DNA from 2 places in the Thioalkalivibrio sp. HL-Eb18 genome. Region 1 is predicted to be linked to the other one. Evidence: predicted binding sites of a transcription regulator. Region 1 holds the regulator's gene; the other holds the start of a gene.
The links. Region 1 encodes FliA, which starts transcription of late flagellar genes. Its sites were predicted from a motif close to GCTAAAGTTNNNNNNNNNNCNGCCGATA; they were not measured.
Positions count from the first base shown of each region.

Region 1 (4,415 bases):
GTTCAACAGATCCCGGTCATCGGGATGCTGTTCCAGGTCGATCAGCTGCTCGTTGAGTCCTTCGAGCAGTTCCCCGGCCTCGATCAGGAAGTCCTGAAGGATTTCGTCGTTGGGGTCGATGGCCATTCGGTCTCTCCGTTCCGGTGAGGCTTGCCGTTAAGGGATGGGCGCCGGGAAGCCGCTGATTCAGGAATCAGCGGGCTGCCTAGAAGCCCAGACTGGACAACAGATCGTCCACCTCGTCTTGTCCTTGAACGACATCCTGGCCGGAATCTTGAGTCTTTGGCACTGCTGGTCCGTGTCCGCGCCGATCGCCCTCGCGCCGCTCGGTATCATCGTCGAGCGTCTTCTCGGCGGCCTCGATGGTCTCCATGCGCCCGCTGGACAGTCGAATGAGCGAGACCAGGTTCTCCTCCAGGTCCGTCACGAGCTGGATGACGCGCCGGATCACCTGCCCGGTAATATCCTGGTAGCTCTGCGCCATCAGTACTTCCGACAGCAAGCGCCGCAGCTCTTCGGTGTCGTCGTTGGCCTGCGCAAAAAACGCATCCAGCTCGCGGGCAAACTCCCGGAACTCATCGACCGAGAGTTGCCGATTTCGGAAACGAGTCCACTTCGCCGTCAGTTCGCCGGCCTGCTGGCTGAACGACTCGGCAATCGGCAGACTCGTCTCGATGGCGGTCAGGGTCTCGTGGGCGGCCTTCTCGGTCATCGTGACCACATAATTGAGACGCTCACGGGCATCCGGGATCTCGGCCTGGGTCAGCTCCACCAGCCGCGAATCCCCGCGGAAGCTTTGCAAGGCCTCGTGCAGGTCGCGCGTGAGCTTTCCGAGTTCGTCGAAGAGTTCGCGGTCGTAGGGACGCGCCAGCTCCTGGATCAGCGCGCGCGCGGCCACCTCGTCCCCTGCCTCCAGAACCTGCACGAGCTCCCGCGCGCGAGCGATCTGCTGCTCACCGATCGATTGTTCTTGGTCTGTCATCCAAAGCCCCTTGCTCGCTCCCCATCCCGAACGTGATGCCCGGAATCAATCCCCCGGCCATGCATTGTCGCGGACCAGGAGATGTCGACACCGAAACCCAAGTTAACCTTGCGCTTCAATGCGTTCGAATATTTTGTCGATCTTTTCCTTGAGGGTTTCCGCGGTAAAGGGCTTCACCACGTAGCCGTTCACGCCCGCCTCGGCCGCCTCGACGATCTGATCACGCTTGGCCTCCGCCGTCACCATCAGCACTGGCATCGTCTTCAGCTTCTCGTCGGCCCGAACCGCCCGCAGCAGGTCGATGCCCGGCATGTTGGGCATGTTCCAGTCGGTGATCAGAAAATCGAAGTCGCCGTTCTGGAGCATCGGCAGTGCCGTGCTGCCGTCATCGGCCTCTTGCGTGTTGTTGAAGCCAAGATCACGCAAGAGGTTCTTGATGATCCGTCGCATCGTGGAGAAGTCGTCCACGATGAGAATTTTCATTCCCTTGTCCACAGGTCACTCCGGGATAAATGATTCATGTGAGTACTAGAGCGCGGCCCTCAGAATAACTGCAAAGCCTCGCCGTCTTCGAGCCAGGAACCCAGGCGCGCGCGCAGTCGGATGACGGCCTGACTGCGGATTTGGCTCACACGCGACTCGGTCACCCCCAGCACCGCGCCAATCTCGCGCAGGTTGAGCTCCTCGATGTAATAAAGCGACAGCACCAGACGTTCGCGTTCGGGCAAATCACCCAGCGCGGCGGCCAGCTCCTCGCGAAATTCTCCAGCCTCGATCGTGCGCGAGGGCGAGGCCTCCTGCCCCTCGATCACCCGGTCCGCATCACCATCAGTGCCGCCCAGGTCGTCCAGCGCGAACAGATGGGCGCCGGCATGGTCCTGCAGCATCGAGTAGTACTCGTCGATCGGCACCTCGAGTTCCTCGGCCACTTCGACCCCGCGCGCCGCCCGCCCCTCTCTGGCTTCGACCGTCTGGATCGCCTCGGCGATCTTGCGGCTGTTGCGGTGTACCGATCTCGGCGTCCAGTCACTGCGGCGTAATTCGTCGATCATCGCGCCACGGATCCGAATCCCGGCATAGGTAGCAAACGTGGCACCCTGCCCGCCTTCGAATTGCCGCGCGGCCTCCAGCAGGCCGATCATGCCGGCCTGGATCAGGTCATCGACCTGGACCGAGGAAGGCAGACGCGCCATCAGATGATGCGCGATGCGATGCACCAGCTCGATATGCTCCGCAACGCGCTGCTCGTGGCCTGTCGCGGCCACGCTCTCGTATCCGGGAAGGCGATTACGCGGCGACATCATGCGCTCTGCAGCATCCGTTCGACGAAAAACCCGACACCACCGTCCGCACCACGGGCCACCGGCCAGCGGTCCACCGTACGGGCGAGCTCGGTAAAGGCCTTGGCCGCCGGACTGCCCGGATACTGCTGCACGACCGGCGCACGTTTCTGTACGGCCTTGCGCAGATGCTCGTCCATCGGGATGTAACCGGCAAGATCCAGGATCACCTCCGGCAGGTAGTTGTCGCAAACCGTGGTGAGTTTCTGCAACAAACGCTCGGCACCCGCGCGGTCCTGGACCATGTTCGTGACCAGCCGGAAACGCCGCATGCCATGGTCGCGGTGCAGCACCTTGATCAGCGCATAGGCGTCGGTAATCGACGCCGGCTCGTCGCAGACGACGACCAGGGTCTCCTGGACCGCCCGGCAGAAGGTCGTCACGGATTCCTGCAGACCTGCCGCCGTATCCACCACCAGCACATCCAGCGGTTTGGAATAGGCGCTGAATGCCTGGATCAGACCGTTGTGCTCAAGCGGCGTGAGATTCGCCATCGCCGCAATCCCCGACGCCGACGGGATGACCTTGATTCCCTCGGGACCCTCGATCAGGACTTCCTGGAGGTCGTCCACCTGCCCCGTCACCAGGTCATGCAGGGTGCGCTCGGGCCGCAGCCCGAGCAGTACATCAGCGTTGGCCAGCCCCAGGTCAGCATCAAACAGCATGACCTCGCGGCCCAGCCGCGCGAGCGCTACCGACAGGTTAACCGACACATTGGTCTTGCCGACGCCGCCCTTGCCGGAGGCAACCGCAATGACCTTCAACGGCTCATTAGTGCGTGGCATAGCGTCCTTTCCCTACCGGATGGATCATCTCCAGAACGCCCGCATCCCGAGTACGGCCCGGCGACGGCGCACTGCGACCGTTATTTGCGAAATCCGCCAGGCTTGCATCGGTCCATCGTTCATCGCGAGAGGATCGACGCGCTGGCCCGCGCTCCTCGCCGAGCGCCCGCCGGGTCAGATCGCCCGTCTCGACCCGGTGGAAGTCTTCGGCAATCCGCTGCCCATCGCTGACAAACGTGAGACCCAGGTGTTGATCGAGCAATACCGACAACGTCTCCCCCAACTGTTCGGCTTCGTCGAGTTTGGTCAGCACCAGTGCCGATGGCTCGGTCTTCCGAAACGCATCCAGCACTCTTCGCAGCGCCGCCGCCTGAGTGGTCGCGGAGACGACCAGCCAGCTCTCGCGCCGAACACGGTTCGGCCAGCCGGCGAACAGGGACTCGTCACCCACCGCGGAAGGTGCCTGTCCGGCGGTGTCGACCAGGATCAGGTGCCCATCCTCCGCCCGCGCGGTCATGTCGCGCAACTCGCGCGCGCCCTGCAGCACCCGCAATGACACGCCCGCCATCTGCGCGAACGCCTGCAACTGGCGCGTGGCCCCAATGCGCTGCGTATCCAGTGTGACCAGCGTAACCGAATCCGCGCCCATACGGCGGATCTGACGCAGGGCGATGCGCGCGAGCGTGGTGGTCTTGCCCACCCCCGTAGGCCCCACCAGGGCCAGTACGCCGCCTTCATCCAGGATATCCGGATGGCGAGTCGCAATCGCCCCGGAAAGGCGTGCGCGCAGCCGCTCCCAGGCCTGTTCCACGGTGCTGTCGTCGAGAATACTCCCGGCGAGACTGCGCGCCAGTGACTCGCTGAACCCCCGGTCCATCAGACGAGACTTGCACTCCGCCGCCAGCGGATGTCGCGCCGCCCACTGTGCGGCCTCGTTGTCGCTGTGCTGGCGAGTGAGCAGGCTGCGCAGATCCCGCAGTTCCTGGCGCATCGCGGCAAGCTCGGGGTCCGCGGGCCAGGCCGAGCCCGGGGTCGGACGCGAGGCGGATGGCGACGCCTCGTGCGGGGCATGGACCGCATTCACCGCGGCCTGCTGCTCGCGTTCCGAGACGCCCGCATCCCCATCTTCCAGCGCCGCGACGACCTCCAGCCAGCCATCGACACGACGGCTCGACAGGATCACTGCATCCTCGCCCTGCTGTTCACGCACCTGCCGCATCGCATCGCGCATGTCGCGTGCCCGGTACCGTCTCACATTCATCGCTGTTCTCCCGTTTAGCCCTGGCGGACCCGATCGCTACTGTTCGT
Region 1 covers NZ_KB822971.1:34,642-39,056, reverse strand. The annotation lists gene F813_RS0109845 (chemotaxis protein CheA) at 1-126, opposite strand, end outside; gene F813_RS0109840 (protein phosphatase CheZ) at 206-982, opposite strand; gene cheY (chemotaxis response regulator CheY) at 1,085-1,465, opposite strand; gene F813_RS0109830 (RNA polymerase sigma factor FliA) at 1,525-2,286, opposite strand; gene F813_RS0109825 (MinD/ParA family protein) at 2,283-3,107, opposite strand; partial or broken gene flhF (flagellar biosynthesis protein FlhF) at 3,267-4,338, opposite strand.

Region 2 (4,415 bases), on a different contig from region 1:
GTACATACATTGTACAAGAGCTGTACATAAAGAAAGTTCGAGGGTGCAGAAATGGAGAAAAAGAACAAGACCACATGGCCGGTGTACCGTGCGAGCGCATGGGTAGCGCCGCTGCTGGTTTTTTCTGTACTGCTGCTGGCGGGTTGCGCCACTACCTTCCCGGATCCTGATGACGACCGGGCTTTCGCGGACGGGATGACGGCCCAGGAACTGTTCGACCGGACCATGGCCGCTCACGGCGGGGACCTTCGCGAGTACGACGGCGACCTGAACCAGGCTACGGACGGGGAGTGGGGGCGAATGGTGCAGCGCGTGCAGCCGCTGGTGGCGGATGGTGGGTACCGTGGCCAGGGCGAGGAGCGCTACCGCCCGGCGGACGAGCTGTATGCGGTGCATTACACGGGGCCGGAGGGCACCAAGACGGTCATCCGCCAGCGTGACGAGATTCGCGTGTACTACAACGGCGAACGCAGCGAAGACGAGGACCGGATTCATGCTACCGCGATGACGACCGATGCCGGCAAGCTGTTCCACTATGGGCCGACCTTCGTGAAACACCGGGCGACATCGATGACGCGGCTGGAAGATCGCCGTGAGGGTGGCGTGGACTACCGTCGCGTGCTGGCCACGATCCAGCCCGGTTTCGGCAAGGCCGACGAAGACCAGGTGGTGATGTGGATCCACCCCGAAACGGATCGCCTCTACCGGGTGCACATCACCCTGACCGGCTTCGAGCCGACCCGGAATGCCCATGTCGATACCACCTTCCTGGAGTACGAGAAGGTCGGACCGTATACGCTGCCATCGCGCTTCGAGGAGCGCGTGCTCGGGCCGATTCGGCTGTTTGTGCACGAATGGTGGGTGACGGGTCGTGACCAGGACCGTGGCTGGACCGACGATGATGTCCGGGGGGCGGAGTTCTCCGGCGCGGCTGCGCGGCCGGCAGGAGAGTAGGGACGCCTCGCCCCTGGTTACTGGAGCAGGCGCAGGAAGGTCTGCGGTAGCGCGTTGGCCTGAATGAGCACGGCGACTCCGGCCTGTTGCAGGATCTGGGCGCGCACGAGGCGGGTGACCTCGGCCGCGTAATCGGCATCCAGGATACGGCTGCGGGCGGCCGCCAGGTTGTCACTGGTAATGCCCAGGTTGGTAATCGTCGACTCGAAGCGGTTCTGGATGGCCCCGAACTGGCTGCGCCGCGCGTTGACCGCGTCCAGTGCGGCATCCAGACGTGAGAGGGCATCGCTGGCCCCTTGGCGCGTGGTCAGGTCGACATCGTTCAGGCTTCCCCCGGGTTCGGTGGTGGCCGGCAGCCCGAGCGTGTCGATGGCGGTCTCACCCGAGATCGTCAGGGTCTCGCGGGCGATTAGGTTCAGCCGGCCGTCGTCGGTCAGGACCGCGCGTCCGGTGGATCCGAGGGCACGGTCGATCGCGGTCGCCAGTTCCTGGGGCGTGCGATAGTGGCCCGCAGGGATCTCCACCGGGTCGCGCTCGCCCACACGGATGAAGAAATCCTGATCCACCTCCAGCGGATCGCTGGCGAAGGCGGCCTCCAGTTCGCCGGAATAGGCGCTCGCAATGTCGCCCACGAAGCGGTTGCGCATGCTGTCGCCGAGGTCGATGGCGAGCGTCTGTCCGGCATTGGCGCCGATCTGGAAGAACGCGGTGCCCATGGACCCATCCAGCAGCGAACGGCCGTTAAAGGTTGTCTGGGTCGCGATGCGGTCGTTCTCGGCCAGGAGCTGGCGAACCTCGCGGTCGATGGCGCCACGATCCGAGGTCGACAGGGTGGCATTGGCCGCCTGTATAGCCAGCTCGCGGACACGTTGCAGGTTGCCGGTCATGGAGCCCAGGGCGCCCTCGGCGGTCTGGGCCAGCGAGATGCCATCCTGCGCGTTGCGCATGGCCTGGTTCAGGCCGCGGATCTGGGTTGTGAAGCGTTCGGAGATGGCCAGCCCGGCGGCGTCGTCGCGCGCCGAATTGATACGCTGGCCCGAAGCGAGGCGCTGAAAGGCCGTCTGCAGGGCGGCCTGCGACTGGCGCAGGTGGCGCTGGGCATTGAGCGACAGGAGGTTGGTGGCAACACTCAACACCTGGGCCATTTTGTCGGGTCTCGCACGCCACAAGGGCGATCCGGCGAAGGGCCGGATTCCGCAGCCGGAATTTCCCGTCCACAGCGGCTTAACGGCCGCGTTTGAGGAAACTTGAGGGCAGGGGTTCCGGTTAGATACGCCAGGTGGTGGGCCCTGGCGTGCACATCGGCGCGTGTTTGCTTAGGCTGCGCCGATTGGACTGGATTGGAGAGGGGCATGGCCGATACGCAACCCGAGCGCAGGCAGTCGCTGTTCTGGCGCACGCTGATCGCGATCCTGCTCGGGGTCGGGCTGGGGGTCGTCTGGCTGTATGTGACCGCCCTGCTGGGGCTCGGCGGCGGGATCGACTTCATGCCCGTACCGCTGGCCCGGACCTTCGAGTGGGGTACGCCGCTGTTGCTGCTGGGCGGTGTCGTCGGGTTTGCGCTGGGCTGGCGGCGGGTGGCGGCTACGCTGTTCGGCCTGGCGGGGGTACTGCTGCTGGCGGCCCTGGCCTTCGAGGGGGCACGCGTGATCCTGCAGGACCCCGAGGCGCGCAGCTACGAGCACCAAATGGCGCAAACGGCGCGGGAAGGGGCGCTGCAGATCGCCGAGTGCGACAACGGCGAGACGCTACTGGTGCGCGAGGACCGAGTGACGTCGGAGGGGGTCGCCGTACTGCAGATCCAGCGCATCCATGTGGATGGGCGTCTGGACCCGGAGTTGCTGGCGAGCACGGGAGTAGGGTTTACGCCGACTATTAGCGAGGGCATGCGACCGTATCTCGATGGCTCGGTCGAATGTGGCCTGGAAGGCTTTTCCAGTGCTGGCGAGGCGCTTGGCCGGTTGGAGGCGTTTATTCAGGAACATCTGCCGCGGCACTCCAGTGCCGTGGCGCCGGTGGAGCCGGAGTAGCTGCATCGGCATTGGGCTGGCGAACGCGGCAAGTCCAGTAGATACCGTGGAATTCGAGCATGGCGGCTTCGCCCTTGGTCCAGAACACGATCTGCTCGCCGGGGTTGGCGTAGCGCGCCCCGGAGGCCACCTCGGTCGCCTGTAATACGGCCCTGGAGCGGCCAAAACGCAACTCGGCCTCGTTGCCACTGAAGCTCGCCATCAGGTTCGGGCCACGGTCACAGCTGTAGGGCACATCGCGTGCCTGTTCAGCGGTCGGGGGCAGGGTGCCGCAGGCCGCCAGTGCCAGCGTGGCGCTGATGACAATCCAGGTTCTCACGCGCCGGTGCTCCCGTGGGAAGAATGGACTTTTCATCATACGCGTAACAGGCTGGCGCACGTGAAGGAACACTGTGACTCCGGGTTCGAACCGTTATAGTGAGGGCCCGGCCCCGTCAGGCGATTACGCTTTGTTTCCTCGCTGGTTTCTGGTTGTCTACCTGCTGTTTGTCTGCGTCCTGGTGCCGGTCTACGCGGTCCAGTATGGCTGGCTCAATTTCCTCTGGCTGTCCAATCTCGCGCTGATCGCCGGGTGCGCGGCGGCGTGGCTGGAGAGCCGGCGTCTGGCGAGCATGCTGGCGGTAGGCGTGGTGCTGCTGGAGATGGGGTGGGTGATCGACTTCCTGCTGGGGCTTGTGTTGCTGGGCAACCCGCCCTTCGGCTTTGTCGCCTACATGTTCGATCCGGAGATTCCGCTCTACCTGCGGCTGTTTTCCCTTTACCACCTGCCGCTGCCCTTTGTCCTGCTGTGGATGGTCTGGCGCCTGGGGTACGACCCGCTGGCGGGGCGTTTGTGGATACTGGTGGGCTGGGCCGTCTTGCTGGTGTCGTACCTTCTCTCGACCCCTGAGGCGAACGTGAACTGGGTGCTTGGACCGTGGGCGCGCCCTCAGGAGCTGGTGCATCCGTACGTGTGGCTCGCAGCCCTGATGGCCGGCTGCGCCCTGGTCTGGTGGCTGAGCCATCGCATGCTGTGGTGGGGCATGGGTCGTTTCGGGCATGTTCATCCGCGCCGGGAAGATGAGCGCGGTTGATCTGACGCAGTGGGCCCCGGCCCGGGACAGGCGATACTCTCCCGGGAACGCTTTTTCGAGGATCGCGCGCGCATGACGCTTTTCTGGGTGGCCCTGGTGCCGTTCGTGGTGCTGTTTGTCTGGCTGGTGCCGCTGCGTCGGCCGGCCTACGAGGCCGCGCCACTGGCGTATCTGGCGACACTGATCATTGCCCTGTGGGTCTGGCAGATGCCGGGGGCCGTGCTGGGTGCCAGCCTGCTGGATGCGGGGGTGGTGTTTGTCGAGGTCATGCTGATCGTGGCCGTCGCGCTGTTGGTGCTGAACGTGATGATCGCGACGGGCCACATGGATGCGATCCAGTCGGTGATCGCCAGTGTGT
Region 2 covers NZ_KB822967.1:35,837-40,251, forward strand. The annotation lists gene F813_RS0107510 (hypothetical protein) at 196-954, shown strand; gene F813_RS0107515 (flagellin) at 972-2,099, opposite strand; gene F813_RS0107520 (hypothetical protein) at 2,307-2,984, shown strand; gene F813_RS14035 (MliC family protein) at 2,926-3,303, opposite strand; gene F813_RS0107525 (hypothetical protein) at 3,434-4,057, shown strand; gene F813_RS0107530 (L-lactate permease) at 4,130-4,415, shown strand, end outside.
Region 2: F813_RS0107515 (flagellin) is a predicted target of FliA. The motif match lies at 2,180-2,207, and genes of this name have one in related genera.